3 regions of the Massilia sp. S19_KUP03_FR1 genome follow, and region 1 is predicted to be linked to each of the others. Evidence: predicted binding sites of a transcription regulator. Region 1 holds the regulator's gene; each other region holds the start of a gene.
What was found. Region 1 encodes sigma-54, which starts transcription at its own class of promoters, with help from an activator protein. Its sites were predicted from a motif close to TGGCANGNAANCTGCTTT; they were not measured.
Positions count from the first base shown of each region.

Region 2: the regulator sigma-54 is predicted to act here: its motif matches at 4,107-4,124, upstream of V6M87_RS02420 (PEP-CTERM sorting domain-containing protein).
Region 3: the regulator sigma-54 is predicted to act here: its motif matches at 1,745-1,762, upstream of V6M87_RS26655 (circularly permuted type 2 ATP-grasp protein).

Region 1 covers NZ_JAQQPS010000014.1:163,098-169,947, forward strand. Annotated here, with positions in the region: gene V6M87_RS17000 (KpsF/GutQ family sugar-phosphate isomerase) at 1-513, shown strand, start outside; gene V6M87_RS17005 (KdsC family phosphatase) at 513-1,052, shown strand; gene lptC (LPS export ABC transporter periplasmic protein LptC) at 1,068-1,679, shown strand; gene lptA (lipopolysaccharide transport periplasmic protein LptA) at 1,728-2,318, shown strand; gene lptB (LPS export ABC transporter ATP-binding protein) at 2,318-3,073, shown strand; gene V6M87_RS17025 (RNA polymerase factor sigma-54) at 3,077-4,567, shown strand; gene hpf (ribosome hibernation-promoting factor, HPF/YfiA family) at 4,632-4,985, shown strand; gene V6M87_RS17035 (hypothetical protein) at 5,067-6,026, shown strand; gene V6M87_RS17040 (PAAR domain-containing protein) at 6,035-6,298, opposite strand; gene V6M87_RS17045 (hypothetical protein) at 6,320-6,850, opposite strand, start outside.
Region 2 covers NZ_JAQQPS010000002.1:146,777-153,626, reverse strand. Annotated here, with positions in the region: gene V6M87_RS02440 (TauD/TfdA family dioxygenase) at 1-826, opposite strand, end outside; gene V6M87_RS02435 (methyl-accepting chemotaxis protein) at 1,310-2,947, shown strand; gene V6M87_RS02430 (hypothetical protein) at 3,031-3,654, shown strand; gene V6M87_RS02425 (hypothetical protein) at 3,658-3,984, opposite strand; gene V6M87_RS02420 (PEP-CTERM sorting domain-containing protein) at 4,173-5,000, shown strand; gene V6M87_RS02415 (chaperone modulator CbpM) at 5,004-5,324, opposite strand; gene V6M87_RS02410 (DnaJ C-terminal domain-containing protein) at 5,327-6,247, opposite strand; gene V6M87_RS02405 (c-type cytochrome) at 6,509-6,850, shown strand, end outside.
Region 3 covers NZ_JAQQPS010000045.1:5,093-11,942, reverse strand. Annotated here, with positions in the region: gene V6M87_RS26660 (alpha-E domain-containing protein) at 1-295, opposite strand, end outside; gene V6M87_RS26655 (circularly permuted type 2 ATP-grasp protein) at 295-1,710, opposite strand; gene V6M87_RS26650 (TraB/GumN family protein) at 1,935-2,933, shown strand; gene V6M87_RS26645 (TraB/GumN family protein) at 2,942-3,943, shown strand; gene V6M87_RS26640 (TonB-dependent receptor family protein) at 4,034-6,154, shown strand; gene V6M87_RS26635 (Ig-like domain-containing protein) at 6,467-6,850, shown strand, end outside.

The sequences.
Region 1 (6,850 bases):
CCCACCGCCAGCACCACCGTCACGCTGGCGCTGGGCGACGCCATCGCCATGGCGCTGCTCGACGCGCGCGGTTTCAAGGAGTCTGACTTCGCCCGCTCGCACCCGGGCGGCGCGCTGGGCCGGCGCCTGCTGACCCACGTGCGCGACGTGATGCGCAGCGGCGCTGCCTTGCCGATGGTCGCGCCGGATACGCCCTTGCTCGAAGCGCTGGTCGAAATCAGCCAGAAGGGCATGGGCATGACGGCCGTGGTCGACGCCGACCAGCGCCCCCTCGGCGTATTCACCGACGGCGACCTGCGCCGCTTGATCGCCGGCGACCACGATTTTTCCAGCATCGTCATGCGCGATGTCATGCACGCCAACCCGCGCAGCGTGCAGGCCGAGCAGCTGGCGGTCGACGCGGTGGCCATCATGGAAGAATTCCGCATCAACCAGATGCTGGTGGTCGATACCGCCGGCGTGCTGGTCGGTGCCCTGCATATCCACGACCTGACCCGTGCAAAGGTGATCTGATGATGTCGACCCCTCCACTTGCTCACATCGAGCGCGCGAAACGCATCAAAGTCATGATCTTCGACGTCGACGGCGTGCTCACCGACGGCAGCCTGACCTATAGCGCCGACGGCGAAGTGAGCAAGACCTTTTTTGTCCTTGACGGCCTGGGTATCCAGCTGCTGGCCAAAACCGGGGTCGTCACGGCCATCATCAGCGCGCGCAAATCGGTCATCGTGGTGAAACGCGCCGCCGATCTCGGCATCGCCCACGTCTACCAGGGCATCCACGACAAGCGCGTCGCCTTTGCCCAGCTGCTCGAGGCGACCGGCGTCACGGCCGATGAATGCGGCTACATCGGCGACGACGTCATCGACCTGCCGCTGCTCACCAAGGTCGGCTTTGCGGTGGCCGTGCCGAGCGGTCATGCGGACGTGCAGCATCGCGTCCACTACGTCACGCGCGCGGCCGGCGGCCGCGGCGCCGTGCGCGAAGTGTGCGATCTCGTGATGCGCGCCCAGGGCACGTATGATGCGGCGCTTGCGCCTTATTACGCGTGATTGGTTACTGAGCCCATGCCCAACAGCCAAAAAAGTCATTCCAAGCGCACCGCGCACCGCTGGCCCCTGATCGGTCTGATGCTGGGCGCTGTGTTCCTGGCGCTGGGCAGCTTCTGGCTGGTGCAGGTGACGCAGGACCAGGGCGAACAGAACGTCGACGTGAAATCGAGCGAGCCCGATTACATCGTCGAAAACTTCAGCTACGTGCGCATGTCGCCCGCCGGCCTGCCGCACTACGTGCTTTCCGGCGCCAGGCTGTCGCACCGGCCCGATACCGATGTCTCTGACATCGACAAGCCGGTGATGCGCAGCATGACTCCCGGCCGTCCGAGCATGACCGTCACGTCCAAAACGGCGCAGGTGCTGCATGAGCAGAACCAGGTCGACATGAAGGGCGACGTGGAAGTGCTGCGCCCCGCCTCTGGCAAGACGCAGGCGCTGCAGATTCACAGTCAGGCGCTGAGCGCCTTGCCGGACGATGAAATCGTCAAGACCGATCAACCGGTCGAGATCCTGCTCGGCACGTCCAGGCTGACGGGCGTCGGCATGCTGGCCAATAATGCAACGCAGAAGCTGCACGTGGTCAGCCAGGGCCAGATCGTGTCGCAGCCGCGGACGCCAAAATAATTCAACGATAAAAACCGACACATGCCCTTTGAACCAGGATTGATTCCCATGAAAAAAATCTTCGCCGCCGCCGTGCTGTCGCTGCTTGCCTTCCATGCCAGCGCCGAAAAGGCCGACTCGCTGAAACAGGCCGTGATCGACTTCGATTCGGCCGACGTCGACGAAGTGACGCAGACCCGCATCCTGACCGGCAACGTGATCCTCACGCGCGGCACGCTGATCATGAAATCGGAAAAGGCCGTGCTGCAGGCGTCGGCCGACGGTTACATGAGCGTCACGCTCACCACCGTGCCGGGCAAGATGGCCACATTCCGCCAGAAGAAGGACGGCGGCCCGGACCTGTGGGTGGAGGGGCAGGCCCAGCGCATCGAATACGACGAGCGCACCGAGATGGCCAAGCTGTTTAACAACGCGACCGTGAAAAACCTGGAAGGCACGCGCCTGTCGAACCAGGTCGATGGCGAATTCATTTCCTACGACAGCCGCAAGGAAGTCGCGCTGGTGCGCAATGACGTCAGTGGCGAGAGCCGTGTCGGCAAAGGCCGCGGCACGCTGATCCTGGCACCCCGTAAAACGGCGGCCGCCGCAGCTGCGGCCCCAGCCCCAGCCCCAGCCCCAGCCCCAGCGGGTAAGAAATAATGGCGGAAATTGACAGCGGCAGCACCCTGATCGTGCGGGGGCTGCAGAAGAGTTATGGCAAACGTTTGGTGGTACGCGACGTGTCGCTGCAGGTCAAATGCGGCGAAGTGGTTGGTTTGCTGGGCCCGAACGGCGCCGGCAAAACCACGTCGTTCTACATGATCGTCGGCCTGGTGCCGTCGGACGCCGGCGCCATCGAAATCAACGGCGTCGACATCTCCAGCCTGCCGATTCACCGGCGCGCCGTCATGGGCTTGTCCTATCTGCCGCAGGAAGCGTCGGTGTTTCGCAAGCTGACCGTCGAAGACAATATCCGCGCCGTGCTCGAACTGCAGACCGTGGACGGCAAGGCGCTGTCGAAGGCCCAGATCAACGATCGCCTCGACACCTTGCTGGCCGACCTGCAGATCGAAAAACTGCGCGAGAACCAGGCCATGTCGCTGTCCGGCGGTGAACGGCGGCGCGTTGAAATTGCGCGCGCGCTGGCCACCAATCCGCGCTTCGTGCTGCTCGACGAACCGTTCGCCGGGGTCGACCCGATTGCCGTGATCGAGATCCAGCGCATTGTGCGCTTCCTGAAAGAGCGTGGCATCGGCGTCTTGATCACCGACCACAACGTGCGCGAAACGCTCGGCATCTGCGACCGCGCCTACATCATCAACCAGGGTGCGGTGCTGGCCTCCGGCCGTCCCGACGATATTATCGCGGACGAGTCGGTGCGGCGCGTGTACCTCGGCGAACACTTCCGGATGTAAGGGATGAAACAATCACTCCAGCTTCGGACCTCGCAGCACCTGGCGCTCACGCCGCAGTTGCAGCAGTCGATCCGGCTGTTGCAGCTTTCGACGCTCGAGCTGCACCAGGAGCTGGAGCAGGCCCTGTCCGACAACCCGCTGTTGGAGCGCCTCGACGACCCGCTCGACCGCTCCGTGCGGCTGCTGGGCGACGGCGCCATCAACGCACCAGGCGCGCAGAGCGAAGCCCCTCCCGCGCCAGGCAGCCAGGATGCGCCGGCGCCTGCTGAAGGCGCGGCCGAAGGTGGCGGAGAAGAGGGCGGCGGCAGCGGCGAAGAAGCGCAGGTCAGCCACGACGGCGACACTGACTGGAGCGACAGCAGCCGCGCCAAGGGCAGCGACGACGAAGAATCGCGCCCCCAGATCGAAGCGTCCGGCACCACGCTGCGCGAGCACCTGATGGAGCAGGCGCGCCTGGCGGTGCTGTCGCAGCGCGACCGCGCGCTGGTCGAAATCCTGGTCGATGGACTGGACGACAATGGCTACCTGGAGGAGTCGCTGGACGACATCCACGCGCGCCTGCCGGAAGAACTTGAGATCGATCTCGATGAACTGAAAACGGCGCTGTCGCTGGTGCAGAGTTTCGATCCCGTCGGCGTGGGTGCACGCGATGCGTCCGAATGCCTGGCGCTGCAGATCCGGCGCATGGCGGGCATCCCGATGGTTACGCGGCGCATGGCGCTGGCCATCGTCGAAAATCACCTGACCTGGTTCGCCCAGCGCGAAACCACCAAGCTGAAAAAAGCACTCGATTGCGACGATGAAGATTTGCGCGAGGCCCAAGTGGTCATCCGCGCCTGCAATCCGCACCCCGGCAACGTGTTTGCGTCGAACGTGTCGGACTTCGTCGTGCCCGACGTGGTGGTCAAGCGGGTCAAGGGCGCGTGGGTGTGCATGCTCAACCAGGACGTGATGCCGCGCCTGCGCGTGAACAGCGCCTATGCCGCCTTGCTCAAGCAGGGCAAGAGCGAAGCCCAGATGGGCGCGCAACTGCAGGAAGCGAAGTGGCTGATCAAGAACATGCGCCAGCGTTTCGACACGATCCTGCGCGTTTCCGAGGCCATCGTGGAGCGCCAAAAGAATTTCTTTTCGCACGGTGCTGTTGCCATGCGGCCACTTGTTCTTCGGGAGATTGCTGATACACTAGGTCTGCACGAGAGCACGATCTCACGTGTCACCACCCAGAAATTCATGCTGACCCCACACGGCATGTTTGAGCTGAAGTACTTTTTTGGCAGCCACGTCGCCACCGATGCGGGAGGAGAAGCATCCTCGACGGCGATCCGGGCATTGATTGTGCAACTCACAGGAGCAGAAGACCCTAAAAATCCACTTTCTGATAGCAAGATCGCGGACATGCTGGGGGAACAGGGGATGGTCATCGCGCGCCGCACGGTCGCGAAATACCGTGAAGCATTAAAGATCCCTCCTGTTACCTTGCGCAAGTCCATGTAAGGCGTTCGACCGGCGCGCATCGCGTACGGCACCGAGCGTGGCATTTCTTCAAAGGAGTTTATGTATGAATCTCACCATCAGTGGACATCATCTTGAAGTAACCCCCGCCATTCGCGAATATGTCCAGGCCAAACTGGAACGCATTCGCCGCCACTTCGATCAAGTGATCGACATCGCCGTGATCCTCACCGTCGACAATCTGACGGAAAAAGACAAACGACAAAAAGCAGAAATCAATCTTCGAATGTCCGGCAAATTGCTGCACGTCGAAAGCCTTTCGCACGACCTGTACGCCGCCGTCGATGCGCTCATCGACCGGCTCGACCGCCAGGTCATGAAATACAAGGAAAAAGTACACGAGCATGACCATCAGGCCATCAAACACCTGACTGAAGGGGGCGTTGCCGTCCCGGTGTAATGCATACCAACTGAACAGGGAAGGCGCCTCATGGGCGCCTTTTTTGCTTTCTGGTAACTTATAAATTATCATCGAAAGAACATGCTCAACAAGAAGGTTGATTCGATGATGATGTGCTTGCTTCGATGCTGCGTGCCGATACTGGCACTCACGTGGCTCACTGCTGCCGCGGCGGCGAGCGATTGGTATCCTTTCAATTGGGCGATCAAGGCGCAGCCGGGTTTCGTGACAGACAGAGTCGCCATCGTCCTGCCGGTCACACTCGACGGTAACGCGTGCAGCATGCAGCTCGACACAGCGGTAGGCACCAGCCGGTTGTATCGCTCGGGCTTGCCAGTGCGTTACGCCGCGAACGCCGGGCAGCTCGTGATCGGCCAGTTCGGCGTCGGTGCCATGCTGGGACGGCGTACCTTCAACCTGATCTACCCCGACGATGCAGCCCACCGGGAAACCGGATGCCGTTTGACCGATGTCGGCCCCCTGGTGGGCACCATCGGCAACGATCTGTTCGCGAACGGTAATCTGACGCTGGACTTGCGCCATGCCCGCTTTCGCTTTATCGAAGGCGCCGCTGCGCTCGTCGCAACGGATGCGAATAGCGTGCCCTTCACGATGACGACCAGTGAGGAAGGGCATGGGCAGGTCCCGCTCATCGAAGTCACGCTCGCTGACCGGCGCCGCGTTTCCCTGATCGTCGACACCGGCAGCGCGCCTGCACAATTGATTGTGTTTCACGAACCTGATTGGCTGGCGCTGGTAGGGCCAGCCGGCGCACGCGATGCGGTGGCGGTAACAACGATGTCGTGGAATCATCCGATGCTCTGTCGCACGGCACCGATCCGCGCTGCGTTCCATATCGGGCCGATTGGGCTAGGTACCGGTACCGGGGCATCGTTCTGCACGATTGACAAGCAGCCGGCATTTGGGGGCTCGAGCCTGTTCGGCACGATCGGCATGGTGCCTTTCCAGGATCAAGCGATCACCTTCGACTATGTCGGGCAGCGTTTCCTGATCACGGCGCCTGATGTGCACCTTTTTTGATTCTGCGCTCAGCCGCAGCCGCTCTTCGGCACGGTTGACATCAGCGTCGCGCCACAGCTCGTGGCGTGGCCCTCGAACGCAACCGGTACGCCGTCGATCAGGACATGCGGATCGCCCTCGGCGATCACACATACTTCATGGCCTTTCATCGGACAAAAGCAGCGGTCGCCCTTGCGCGCCACTGCAACGCCCATCGCGGTCGTATTAGGCGCGGCGGCGACGACCTTGCCGCCATGGCTGGTTGGATCGTTCAATCGAATCACGCGACGCATGGCATGTCCTTTCGTGGTGGGTCACTGCGAAAAACCTTGCGGGTAGCGCGGTGCATCATGGCGCAAGCCCCACCACGGCAAATAGGCATGGTTGCCGCCCCGGGCGCGGAACCAGGGTGCGCCGGGCACGATCGGCCGCACGACGGGCGGCGGCAGCACGACCGTGGCGGTAAGCTCCTCCTGGTCGGTGGTGCCGGCCACCAGCACGTTCTTGCCGAAGTGGTTAGCGTAGGCAATCGCCAGCGCGAGATTCGTGAGGGCCGTGCCTGCCCCCATTTCGCCAAGCAGGGCGGGGGTATTGAAGGTCTGCTTCATGAAGTCGAGTTCGGGGACTTCTTCGGTCATGGTGCGGGCCAGCACGGCAAGGCGGTCGGACGAGTCGCGGTGCAGGTTGGCAGCGTCGTGGATGACGAAGCCGATCGAGGTTTTCTGGATGCCGGCGTTCGCGGCGGCCTTGTCGAGCGCGGCTTTCCAGACTTGCAGGGGGCGTGACTGGCCGTTGTCGCTTGCCTCGAATGCGCTGGCTTTTCTGACGGCGGGGTAGGGCAGCCA
Region 2 (6,850 bases), on a different contig from region 1:
CGGACGGACCCACCCGCTGCGCATTCGGAACATTCGACATCCGGATGCGAATCAGGTGGCGCTGTTCGTCGGTGTACGTGGTGCGGCCGTGCAGCATGCGGTGGTTATCGGCGATCATCAGTGTGTCCGTCGGCAACTGCTCGCGGAAGCGCGTCGCGCCCTCTTCCGCCACCTGGTGCATGATTTCCAGGGCAGCGAGGAGAGCTGGCGAACTCATGGAAGGGCACGACGCCAGCCCCTTCCTGATCGCATCGTAACGCCAGCGCAGGGTAAAGCGCTCGCCCTCACGGCACGGTGCGCCGAACACCGGCGCGACATGATGTTCAACGCTGTCGTCGTTGGCGGCGTACACCGACGGCACCCGGAACGGCACCGGTGTTTCGCGCAGCAGCTGGTACGCGGCGCGGCCCGCCGCGCTGCGCTGCAGTGCGTCGTAGATGCTCTCGCCGTCGACCAGCAGCGAATGCCCGCCGTCACATTCGGCAGCGCGCACGACGTACAAAATAAACTGCTCTTCAGGCATGGGGTAAAACGAAGAGTCGGTATGCATGTCAGCACTGCCGATGCGCTCGGAGAACGTGACGAAACGCGTATCCTTGCCCTCGGCCGGGCGCGCCTTGACGTCCCAGGCCACCCTGCCGGTGCGCTGGTCGGTCGAGGTCGGGTAGCCCAGCATCAGCGTCAGCGCATACAGCGCCGCATTGCGCCGCTCCTCCGGCAATCCCCCCAGCCCGAGTCCGCGCAGCACGATGGCGTTTGCGCTCAGCCGGCGTAGCGCCTCGGTGAGCCGGCGCAGCGTGCCCACTTCGGCCAACGCCTCTCGCATTTCCACTTCGTCCGGATGCGGATAAAAACCATTGTTATTAAAATCCTGGAAGTGCCGACCAATGATCTTGAATAGCCGATCCAGATCGCCGCCCCATTGAAATGCAGCATCTGCAATCGCAATTGTCCCTTGATATTCCTGCACTACTAACATGACACTGTTTCCCAAAATTATCGGTAATTTATGTTAGCCCAGCATGGTTGACTCAAGACAACTATTGATTGACTTTTTTTTCAATTCTCATCGATTTCGGGAAACGCGTTTCTGCTTCCTCCTATGAAATAGCACATCCGCAGCCCATTTCTCAAGTTGCAATAATTATTACATTGTTGGTCATACGCAACATTTTAACAAACGGTTTCGCTTTCACCGAATTCGATGAAGTATTATGCTACGGCAACTAAATTTATTGCATTCAGATAAATATGTTGTAATTTTATATTCAATACGTGGTAATCATGTTTAAACGTCTACGAGGCAATAATGAAACTGTTTGAAAACATGAGGTTGGCGACCAAGCTTGGCCTTGCATTCGCTGGACTGTTGCTGTTGAGTGCATGTATTGGCATTGCGGCCATTGTCGGTTTGGCAGCAGTCAATAGCACAGCCGCGGCATTGTCGTCGGATTGGATGCCGAGCATGCGCGTAATTCAGGATATAAAGTCACAGGTGGCGCGCGTTCGCACCCGTGAATTTCAGTACATTATCTCCACCGATCAAACTGAAATGGACAAATATGACAAGGTGATTGCAGCGGACCTGGTTGACCTGGCAAAAATGCAGGAAAAATTCGTCAAGCTCGCCGAAACTGCGGAGGAAAAACAGCTGTATGCGGATTTTCTGGCAATGTGGGGCAGTTATCTTGAAGAAGATAAAAAAATTCGCGCCGCCATGCGCGCAGGTGACGATACTGCTGCCAAAAAACTCATTCGCGGCGAATCGAATAAGCTGATTGTTTCGCTGCGCGGCCAGATCGACAAGCTGGTGAAGGTGTATGGCGATGGCGGCGATGCGGCCGCAGCGGCGGGCGCACAGACGTTCGTGAGCGCGCGTAACTGGATCGCCGGCCTGCTCATTCTCAGTATTGTGCTTGGCGCGGTGGCAGCCGTGGCGATTACCCGCTCGCTCACCAGGACGCTTGGCGGCGAACCGGCTTACGCCGTGACAATTGCCGGACGCATCGCCGCCGGTGAACTGTCGACGCCCATCCATACCAGGCCCAACGATACGCGCAGCCTGCTGTTTGCCATGAAGTCGATGCGTGACAGTCTTGCTTCCATCGTCGCCGAGGTGCGCACCGGAACGGAAACGATCAACACGGCGGCCACCGAAATCGCCGCCGGCAATGACGACCTGTCTTCACGTACCGAACAGCAAGCCGGTTCGCTGGAGGAAACCGCGGCATCGATGGAAGAACTGACGGCAACCGTGCGCCAGAACTCGGCCAACGCGGAAGCGGCCAACACTCTGGCGCTGAGTGCCTCGGCAATTGCCCAAAAGGGAAACGCGGTGGTGTCCAAGGTGGTCAGCACGATGGGCAATATCGACCGCTCGGCCAAGAAAATTTCGGACATCATCAGCGTGATCGACAGCATCGCCTTCCAGACCAATATTCTTGCCTTGAACGCTGCCGTGGAAGCGGCGCGCGCCGGCGAGCAGGGCCGCGGCTTTGCTGTCGTGGCCTCGGAAGTGCGCAACCTCGCGCACCGCTCGGCCACCGCCGCGAAGGAGATCAATCTCCTGATCAACGATTCGGTGCAGCAGGTTGAATCCGGCAGCAAACTGGTCGGAGAAGCGGGTGCGACCATGGAAGAGGTGCTGTCCAGCGTGCGCCAGGTAAATGAAATCATGCAGGAAATCAGCGCTGCCAGCCGTGAACAGAGTGCGGGCATCGAGCAGGTCAACAAGGCGATCACGGAAATGGACCAGGTGACGCAGCAGAATGCAACGCTGGTGGAAGAAGCCACGGTCGCGTCGCGCAGCATGCAGGACCAGGCCGCCGCGCTGCAGCAATTGGTGGCCGTGTTCCAGCTCGATGCGGCCCAGGTGGTAGCGCTGCCGCGACCCGTAGCGCGCCTGGCACTGAAGGCCGGCAAGCCCGCCTTGCGTCGCGCTGCCTGATCGTCGTCGCGGGTGCCGGATGGCTGCCTGCGCTTCGCGGGGAAAATGTTACCATCTGGCTACTAAAATGCCAGGATGCTCCCATGCTGCAAATCGCACAACAGTCCATGCAGTCGCTGATGCTGACCATGCGATGCAATGGCGTCGACGTCGGCCACGGCACCGGCTTCATCGTGAAACTGGGAAACGGCATCGGCCTGGTCACGAATCGCCATAACGTCACCGGCCGCTACCAGCGCAGCGGCAAGCCGATCGCGGCGAGCGCTGCAATCCCGAACGAAATCGCCATTTTCCACCCGCTTGCCTGTGACAAGCAGCGCTTCGTCCCGGCATGGGAAGCGCGCGTCGAGCCGCTGTACGCCGGCGGGTCGATCGACGGCGAGCGGCTCTGGAAAGAACACCCGCACTACGGCAGCCGGGTCGACTTCGTGCTGCTGCCCCTCACCCGGACCGACGGCATTGCCGCGACGCCCTACTCGATGACCGACGGCGCCAACATTGCCGTGCAACCGGCCGAGACGGTGAGCGTGATCGGCTTTCCGTTTGCGCTGTCGGCAGGCGGGCGCCTGGCCGTGTGGGCGACTGGCACCGTGGCAAGCGAGCCGGAAGCCGACTACAACGACCTGCCCCTGATCCAGGAATTGATCCATGCCGTCTGCCAGCCCATCACGCTGTTCAAATTGTGGCCGGGTACCCGGCCCGCCTGACAGTCAGGCCTGCCACACCCCGTATCCAGCTTCCCTGAGCGCAATGGCCAACTCCACTTCCATGTCTGCCGCGCCCCGGTACGGCATCGGGTTGTAGACCGCGTACAACTCGGGCATCAGCCGCAGACCGTATTCCTGCGCGAATTTATTTGCGCGGATACCTGCCTTGTGCTTGTCGAAGCGCACGTCCGGCGTCTGTCCCGTCATGCCGACGTACACGCATGGCCGACCGGTCACATAGTCGGGGTTGGCGCGCCGAAAGCGCGGTTCGTACAGCACGTCGGGCGACAGTGCGACAACATAAACGTGGTGGTGGTAGCGGCGGGACATGAAACCAGTGTCAAAAAAAGCGTCGGATAACTTTACAAAGCTTAGCAGAATCACTGTTCCCAGCAGCAACTGAGATCGATAAACCGCTGATTCACAAGGATTATTTATGTGTCATGCATAACTGGCCTGCTTTTTGCTCAACGAAATGTCTGGCCCCTGCGCGGCCCCATAACAAAGAAAGAGACACCATGACCCGCCTGCACACTCTCCTTGCCGCAACTTTCTTCCTGGCCGGCAGCCAGGTTTGCGCCGCCGCTATCACGGTGCTGCCGTCCGACCTCAACGTTGGCGGCCTGAACCAGTGGAACCTGTCGAACTTGCGCGGCACCTCGAACGGCTATACGTCAACCACGACGGCCGGCATCACCACTGCCAATCCGCGCAACGGCAACGGCTCGGTACAAATGTCGCTGACCAACAGTTCAGGCAAAGCCGACTACGCTTATACCTGGGGTTACGATGGCGCGCGCACGCTTGGCACGCTGACCTCGCTCAGCTACGACTGGTACCGCAGTAGCGCCAGCTCGGCCGGTGGCGTCATGCCTGCCTTGCGCCTGTTGTATGACGCGGACGGCAGCGCCGCCACAACCGCTGACCAGGGATACCTGATTTACGAACAGATTTACAACCCCAACGTCGCATCGGTTGTCAGCGACCAATGGGCCTCCAGCGACCTGCTGACGGCCAACCTGTGGCAACGCAAGTTCAGCCCTGGCGAGACCGTGGAATCGTACGGCGTGACCCTGGCCGACTGGACCTCCGGCAACAACCAGCCTGCCAACGCCGACCGCCTCAACGCCAGCAGCGCCATTCTCGGCATCGAGTTCGGCATCGGCTCGGGCTGGAACGGCAGCTTCAACGGCTTCGTCGACAATGTGAGTTTCGGCTTCAGCCAGAACGTCACCACGTTCAACTTCGAAGCGGCGGCGGCGGCAGTGCCGGAGCCTGGCAGCATTGCACTGCTGGGCCTGGGGGTATTCGGCCTGGCGGCAGTGCGCCGGAGAAAGGCGAAATAAGCCTTATTCCACACCCAGCACGTGCAGGCGCGCGCGCAGGCGCCGCACCTCGTCGGCCAGGTCGATCACCAGGCCGGCCACGTCTTCGTTGGCCTCGAAATCGCGCTCCAGGCTGAGCAGGCGGCGCGCACGGTCCAGGTCGACACTGCGGAACTGCAGCGTGGTCACCTGCACGCTGCCGTCTTCCCCCAGCAAGCCGGCCTCGACGTGGCGCACCACCCAATCCGGTTCGACCTGGCAGGCGCGCGCGAGTTCGTCCAGGCTCAGAGCGGATTCGTCGAGCAGCACGCCGGTCAAGGCCTGCATCGATGTGAAGTCGTTCATGGTCATCCTCCTTTAGTGTCGCGCGGGTTGAAAGCCAGCTCGCGCGCCATCTCTTCGTAGAGTGCTTTTGCCTTGTCGGTGATGGCCGGCGGCAGCACCACGTCCAGGATCAGGTACAGGTCGCCCGGCGTCGCGCTCGGAATGCCACGCCCCTTGAGGCGCAGCTTGCGCCCGGTTTGCGATCCGGCCGGCACGTTCACTTCCACGCTGCCGGACGGGGTCGGCACGGCGATGCTGCCGCCCAGCGCCATTTCCCACGGCGCGACCGGCACGCTGACATACACATTCACACCCTCGAGCCGGTAGCGCGCATCGCCCCTGACCTGGATTTCCAGGTACAGGTCGCCGGCGCCGGCGCTGCCCGGATGGCCCTGCCCGGTCAGGCGCAGTTGCTGGCCCGGTGTCACGCCCTTGGGAATCTTGACGCTGAGCGTTTTCTCTTGCGGGGCGCCACCACGCTGCGGCACGCGCAGGGTGATGTTGCGCGTCACGCCGGTGTAGGCGTCGGACAGGTCGATTTCGATGGACGCATGAATGTCTTCGCCGCGCGTCTTGAAACCAGCCCCGCGGCGTCCCCCGCCCCCGCCCATGTTGGCGAACAGGTCGGCAAAGAAATCGTTGGGGTCGGCCGCGCCGCCGCCACCGCCGCCGGCGTAACCATGCTGGCTGCCCCAGTCCGGCGGCGGCTGGAAGCCCTGGCCGCCACGGGGGGCGTTGCCCAGCTCGTCGTAGGCCGTGCGCTTTTCGGCGTCGCCCAGCACGCCGTAAGCTTCGTTGAGTTCCTTGGTCATGCTGTCGGCGTCTTTCAGCTTGCTGACGTCGGGGTGGTACTTGCGAACCAGCTTGCGGTAGGCCTTCTTGATCTCGGCTTCATCGGCGGTCTTGGCGACGCCGAGAGTCTTGTAGTAGTCCTTATATTCCACGTACCGCTCCTTGTTGTTCTTACAATCTTACTGCGAGATCCCGGCGCCGGGCGCACGGTTCCTGACACTGTTCGTTTCGATGGTAACAGAACCGCCATGCAAAAAAGGAAAGCCTGCCACCGTCAACCGTACGGCGCGCCGCATGTATGCAACGTGGATGTCACCCTTTCGCAACCACCGCCGGTATGCGATTCGAATCACCCCTGCGCCCGCATGCACCTGTTGTACATTCAAGGCAGTGGTTCGTCATGGAGAGACCCGATGCGCACCTGGTTCAAACGCGCTGGCATTGCCTTGCTGGCGCTCGTGTTGCTGCTACTGTCAAGCCTGTTCGCCGCCAGCGCGATGGGTGAGCGCAAACGCGAGCGCGTGATCGCCGTGGCGGTCGAGCCGATCGCGCTTTCCCAGGATCCCGCGCAGGTCGCGCAGGGACGCTACCTGTACACCACGCGCGGCTGCGCCGACTGCCACGGCGCCAGCGGCACCGGCAACACCGTCTTCGACGATGGCGGCATGCTGGTGGTGGCGCCCAACATCACGCCGCATCCCGGCAGCGCGGTGGCGCGTTACGGCCAGGCCGACTGGGTGCGCAGCATCCGCCAC
Region 3 (6,850 bases), on a different contig from region 1:
CCGCACGGGCATTCTCGCGCGCGCCGGTGAGGCAAGACACGATCGACGATGCATTCTGCGGGTCGCTGATCATGAATTCGAGGACGTTGCGGGCGTCCAGCACCGCATATTTCGCATCAAAGGCCTGCTCCAGTTCGGAGATGCTGAGCATCGCGCGCCAGCCCGATTCCACATCAGCGGTCGATTGCGGCAACATCGATGTTTGCACGGCCACGTCCAGCATGCGTGCCGTGTTTTCGGCGCGCTCGGTGTAGCGCGCCATCCAGTACAGGTGATCTGCGGTTCGGCTCAGCATTATTCCTCCAGGATCCAGGTGTCTTTGGTGCCGCCGCCCTGCGACGAGTTCACCACCAGTGAGCCTTCTTGCAAGGCAACCCGGGTCAGGCCGCCCGGCACCATCGAAATCGTCTTGCCCGACAACACAAAGGGACGCAAATCGATGTGGCGCGGGGCAATGCCGTTCTCGACATAGGTCGGGCAGGCCGACAGCGCCAGCGTGGGCTGTGCGATGTAGCCGTCCGGCTTCGCGATCAGGCGCTGGCGGAAGTCTTCGATTTGCTGCTTGCTCGCGGCCGGGCCGATCAGCATGCCGTAGCCGCCCGCGCCGTGGACTTCCTTGACCACCAGTTCGGGCAGGTTGGCCAGCGTATAGGCCAGATCATCCGGCTTGCGGCACTGAAAGGTCGGTACGTTGTTCAGTATGGGTTGTTCCGACAGATAGAAACGGATCATGTCGGGAACAAAAGGATAGATCGACTTGTCGTCGGCCACGCCGGTGCCGATGGCATTGGCCAGGGTCACGCGTCCGGCGCGGTACACCGACAGCAGGCCCGGCACGCCCAGGCTGGAATCGGAGCGGAACGCCAGTGGGTCGAGGAAATCATCGTCGATGCGGCGGTAGATGACGTCCACGCGCTTGGGGCCGCGGATGGTGCGCATGAAGACATTGTTCGCACTCACGAACAAATCTTTGCCTTCGACCAATTCGACGCCCATTTGCTGGGCCAGGAAGGCGTGCTCGAAATAGGCCGAGTTGTACATGCCAGGCGTCATGACGACCACGGTCGGATCATTGACGCCTGCCGGCGCCACCGAGCGCAAGTTCTCCAGCAACATATCCGGATAGTGCTCGACCGGCGCGACGCGATGCTTAGCGAACAGCTCCGGGAACAGCCGCATCATCATCTTGCGGTCTTCCAGCATATAAGAGACACCGGATGGCACGCGCAGATTGTCTTCGAGCACATAAAATTCGCCCTCGCCCGCGCGCACGATGTCAACGCCCGCGATATGGGCGTAAATGTCAGAAGCGACATTGATCCCTTGCATCTCCGGACGGTACTGGGCGTTCTGGTAAATCTGCTGGGCCGGAATGATGCCCGCCTTGATGATGTTCTGGTCGTGATAAATATCGTGGATGAACATGTTCAGCGCTTTGACGCGCTGGACCAGGCCGGTTTCCAGCGCGTTCCACTCGTGCGCGGGAATGATGCGCGGAATGGTGTCGAACGGAATCAACCGCTCGGTGCCGGCATCGTCGCCATAGACGGCAAAGGTGATCCCAACCCTGCGAAAGGTCAAATCTGCCTCGGCGCGCTTGCGCGCAATGCGTTCAGGCGATTGCCGCTTCAGCCAGCCATCGAATTCCCGGTAGTGTTCACGGACTGCGCCGGTTCCACCGGCCATCATTTCATCGAAAAAATTCGCCATGTCCACGTTATCAAGTTGAATGTACATAGTTAATGTATCAAGAACCATGCCAAGAGAAAGCAATCATCATGCACTGTATTCGTGCGTGACCTAAACGATATTCGCCCGTGCTGTGCGCGCCCGACGATTCATATGCATATCAGTGTAACAACTTGTTTTAATTTTGTTGGGGAAGCGAGCTGCAGTTAGTATGTTTGTTCTCTTAACTTTGTCAGGGTGACATCTTGAAACAGCTCGCCGCGTTGCTGAGTGTGATTATTTGTTCGAACGCCGCAATGGCGCAGGAAGCGCTGGACCCGGACGCGGCCCCGGTTCAGAATATTCTGGTGGTGGGCCAGCGGCCCGGACCCGCACTGTGGAAAGTTTCCAAGGGCGATCATGTCATGTGGGTATTTGGCACGTATTCCCCTCTACCAAAAAAGATGGAATGGCGTTCGCAGCAGGTGGAAAACGCGCTGGCACAGTCGCAAGAGTTGCTGGGTCAGCCGGGTGCCTCCTTTTCTGTCGGTTGGGCCAATTCGTTCAATATCCTGACCGCAGCGCCGTTTCTGATCGGCATCAAGAAAAACGCCGACGGGGCACACTTGCAAGACCTGGTGCCGGCCGCTGTCTACACCCGCTGGCAATTGCTGAAAACTAAATACATTGGAGACGACAAGGGGATCGAAGAAGAACGCCCGCTGTTCGCCGCCGACCGTCTGTATGACAGGGGACTGTTCGTCAATGGCATGGACAAGGGTCATGACATTCCGGACCGGATCGAGCAATTGGCAAAGAACTGGAAGATCAAGTACACCAGCACAACGCTGACACTGGAAATGGACAATCCGCGCGCAGCGGTGCGCGAGTTCAAGAAAGGCCGTCTGGACGACGTGGCGTGCTTCACCAAGACGGTCGACCGGCTGGAAACGGACCTCGATGCGATGAAGGTCCGCGCCAATGCCTGGTCGATGGGCAACATCGACGCAATCCGCAAGCTGACCTTCCCCGACCAGAAGCAATCCTGCAACGCGGCCATCATAGACAGCAAATGGATGGGCGGCTTGAAAGGTGCGGACGACCTGCGCCAGCGCATGCGGGCCTACTGGTTCTCTGCTGCGGAAAAGGCCCTCGCAGCGAACAAGTCGACGTTTGCCATGCTGCCAATGTCGGACCTGCTCAACCAGGACGGTCTGGTGGCGGCCCTGCGCGCCAAGGGCTACCAGATCGACGAACCTGACTAGGAGAAAGCATGCCGCACCGCTACGCACTGTTAATCGCACTGACCCTGGCGTCGACGTCTGCCTGGACGCAGCAGGCGCCGGAACCGGAGGCTGCGACTGTTCCGAGCATCCTGGTCGTTGGCCAGCGGCCAGGACCGGCTTTATGGAAAGTGTCGAAAGACGACCACGTCCTGTGGATCTTCGCCAGCTATGGGCCTCTACCGACGCAAATGGACTGGCGCTCGCAGCAACTGGAAACGGTGCTGGCCAATTCGCAGGAGCTGCTGGGCACGCCAGGTACCGTTATTTCCGTCGGCTGGAGCAATTCCCTGAACATGCTAACGGCCCTGCCGTTTTTGGCGGGCGTCAAAAAGAACGTCGATGGCGCCCGCCTGCAGGACCAGGTCCCGCCCGATGTGTATGCACGCTGGACCGTGCTGAAGCAGAAATATATTGGCAACGACGCCGGGATTGAAGAACTGCGTCCGATGTTTGCCGCGCAAACCTTGTCCAGCCGCGCTCTGGGCGTGGCTGGCATGGATGGCGGCGGAGCCGTGACCAAGCGCATCTACGAACTGGGCAAGAACTGGAAAATCCCCATCACATCCACATCGGTCAACATCCCGCTTGAAAATCCCCGCGAGACCTTGCGCGACTTCAAGAAATCCAAACTGGATGATGTGGCGTGTTTTACGCAAACCATCGATCGCCTGGAAAAAGATCTGGAGACGATGCGGCGGCGCGCCAATGCCTGGGCCATGGGCGACTTGCCCACCCTGCGCAAGCTGGATTTCCCAGACGAGAAAATTGCCTGCAACGCAGCCGTGGTCGACAGTAAATGGTTGAACAACGTCAAGGGCGCAGCGGACATGCGCAAGCAGGTCAAAGCAACCTGGATCGCTGCGGCTGAAAAATCGCTCACCAACAACCGGTCGACACTGGCGGTACTGGCGATGAGCGAGCTGACGTCGCCCGACGGCATGCTGGCAGTATTGCGTGCCAGGGGCTACCAGATCGAGGAACCCGAATAGCGCTGCAGGCAAGCGTGCGCACGGCAGCAAACGCCTGACCCGCGTATATTGCGTAACGGTGGCAGTTGCCATATTAACCATGGAGTTTGCATGCCGTACCCGTTTCGTTTGAATGCCGTCGCCAGCCTGTTTGTTGCCATTGCACCAGGCGCGTTTGCTGCCGAACCCGATCAGATTCCACAAGACATGAATGTCGTCATCGTCAGCGGCAGCCGCGTCGAACACACCAGTTTTGATTTTCCCGCCGCCATCGACGTGGTCGATGCCTCCCGCATCCAGGATAGCCAGATGCGCGTGAACGTGTCCGAAGCCCTGTCGGCCGTGCCTGGCCTGGTGGCCCAGAACCGCCAGAACTATGCCCAGGATTTGCAGATTTCGTCGCGCGGTTTCGGCGCCCGCTCCGCGTTCGGCGTGCGCGGCATTCGCCTGATCAGCGACGGCGTGCCGGCCACCATGCCGGACGGCCAGGGCCAGCCCTCGGCTTTCAACCTCGACATGGCCGAGCGCATCGAAGTGCTGCGCGGCCCCTTCTCCGCTCTCTACGGCAACCATTCCGGCGGCGTGATCCAGCTATTCACCCGCGACGGCCAGGGCCGTCCCACCCTTGAAGTCAACACCGCGGCCGGCAGCGACGGCCAACGCAAGCTTGACGTGAATGCGCAAGGCAGCAGCGCGGGCATTGGCTACGTGCTTGACGTGTCGCGGTTTGAAACCGACGGCTACCGCGACCATAGCGCCGCCACGCGCGACCAGGGTTTCGTCAAACTGACGACGGCGCCCACCGCCGGCGGCAAACTGACCTTCACGGCCAATTCACTGGAGCAGGACGGCACGCAAGATCCTCTGGGCACGACCTGGGCTACCTATCAGGCCAATCCGCGCGCCAATGAAATCGACAGCACCGATACGCAGTCGCCCAAGCGCACCATCGCTGACCGTTACAACACGCGCAAGGATATTTCGCACAAACAAGCGGGCTTGGCGTACGACCAGCAATTCGGCGACGATCGCCTGCACGTCATGGTGTACGGCGGCAACCGCCAGGTAAAACAGTTCCAGGCATTCTCGAAATTTTTACAGGTGTCACCTAGCCAGTCCGGCGGTGTGATCGACTTCGACCGCGACTTTTACGGCGCGGACATTAATTATGCGTTCGTGCGGCCCTTGGGCGACGGCAAGTTGACCACCACCGTCGGCCTCGAGTACGGCCATTCCACGGACGACCGCAGCGGTTACGAGAATTTCATCGGCAATACGTTCGGCCAGGAGGGCGCCCTGCGCCGTGACGAGCAGGACAAGCTGAAAACAATGGATCCCTACGCGCAGGCGGAGTGGCAAGTGGGTCAGTGGGTGCTCACAGGCGGCGTGCGCCGCACCAAGCTCACGGTTGGCGTCAATGACGCCTTCCTCAGCAACGGCAATGACAGTGGTGGCGTATCGTTCAGCCACACCACCCCGGTGCTGGGCGCCTTGTACAAGATCAATCCCCTGCTGAATGTGTATGCCAGCGCCGCGCGCGGTTTCGAGACGCCAACGTTAAACGAACTGTTTTATTCAGGATCCGGCGCCGGCTTCAATTTTGGCTTGCGCGCGGCCGAGAGCACCCACCTGGAAGTGGGCGTTAAAGCGATCGTCATGACGAATACGCGCGTCAATGCGGCCCTGTTCCAGGTACGCACGAGCGACGAGCTGGTGGTCGATACAGCTATCGGCGGGCGCACCAGCTACAAAAACGCCAGCGCAACCTTGCGCCAGGGCGGAGAGCTGTCGGTCGATACCAAGTTGGGCGCGGGTTTCAGCGGACGCGTCGCCGTGACGGTGTTACGTGCCGTGTATGACGAAGCCTTCGGGAAAGTCACCACGGGTAGCCGCTTGCCAGGCGTGCCAAATGCCAATGCGTTTGCCGAAGTGGCGTGGAAAGACAAGAGCGAGCGCATCGGCGCCGCGCTGGAAGCCATTGCCAGCAGCAATGTGTATGCCGACGATGCCAATGCGGACATCCCGGCCCCCGGCTACGCCATCCTCAACGCGCGCTTTAACGCACGACAGACCTGGCAAGGCTGGAATTTTAAAGAGTTCGTGCGTATCAACAACCTACTGGGCCGCCAGTATGTTGGTTCGGTGATCGTTGGCGATGCCAACAAGCGTTATTACGAAGGCGCACCTGGCCGCAACTGGATGGCAGGCATCGGCGCCAACTACGCATTTTAAGTTGAACCGAATCGGGCCGTGCGGGGTGCGAATCCGGCATCGCGCCGGGACCGATCGGGTCACCCCCCCCCACCGCAACAAAAACTGCGACGTGCGATCGACGAGCTTAGCACGGGGCTTTCCTGCGCACATTTGAAATTGCAATTAGGAATTAAAAGTGCACATCGGTGCGCCACCGTCCAGAACAAGCCTGGCCGAAATGTATAGTTCGGCCACAAGTCACCCCTAGCTTCGACCAGTGGTTAATTTTCTGTAACGCACACCCCGTGCGTGTCGACGCGACTGCGGCAGTGACTTTCCACGAAAGTACCGATGAACCATTTCAAACGTTACACCAAAACACTGCTGTGCTCAGCAGCGCTGCTGGGCGCCGCCCTGCTGGCTGCCTGCGGCTCAGGTGACCAGGGCCGCGACCCGATTCTCGGCATACCAGCCGCCACGCTGGTCAGCGTTGCCGTCACGCCAGCGGCCGCATCGATCGCCATCGGCGCGACGCAGCAGTTGACCACCACCGCCGTCTACACCGACGGGTCCGCGCGCGACGTCACCGCGACGGCGACCTGGACCTCGGCAAGCACCGCCATTGCCACGGTCAGTGCCGCGGGCGTGACCAAGGGCGTGAACGCCGGCGCAGCAGTTGTCACCGCGACCTTCGAAGGCAAGAGCGGCACGGCTGCCATCACAGTGTTGCCGGCC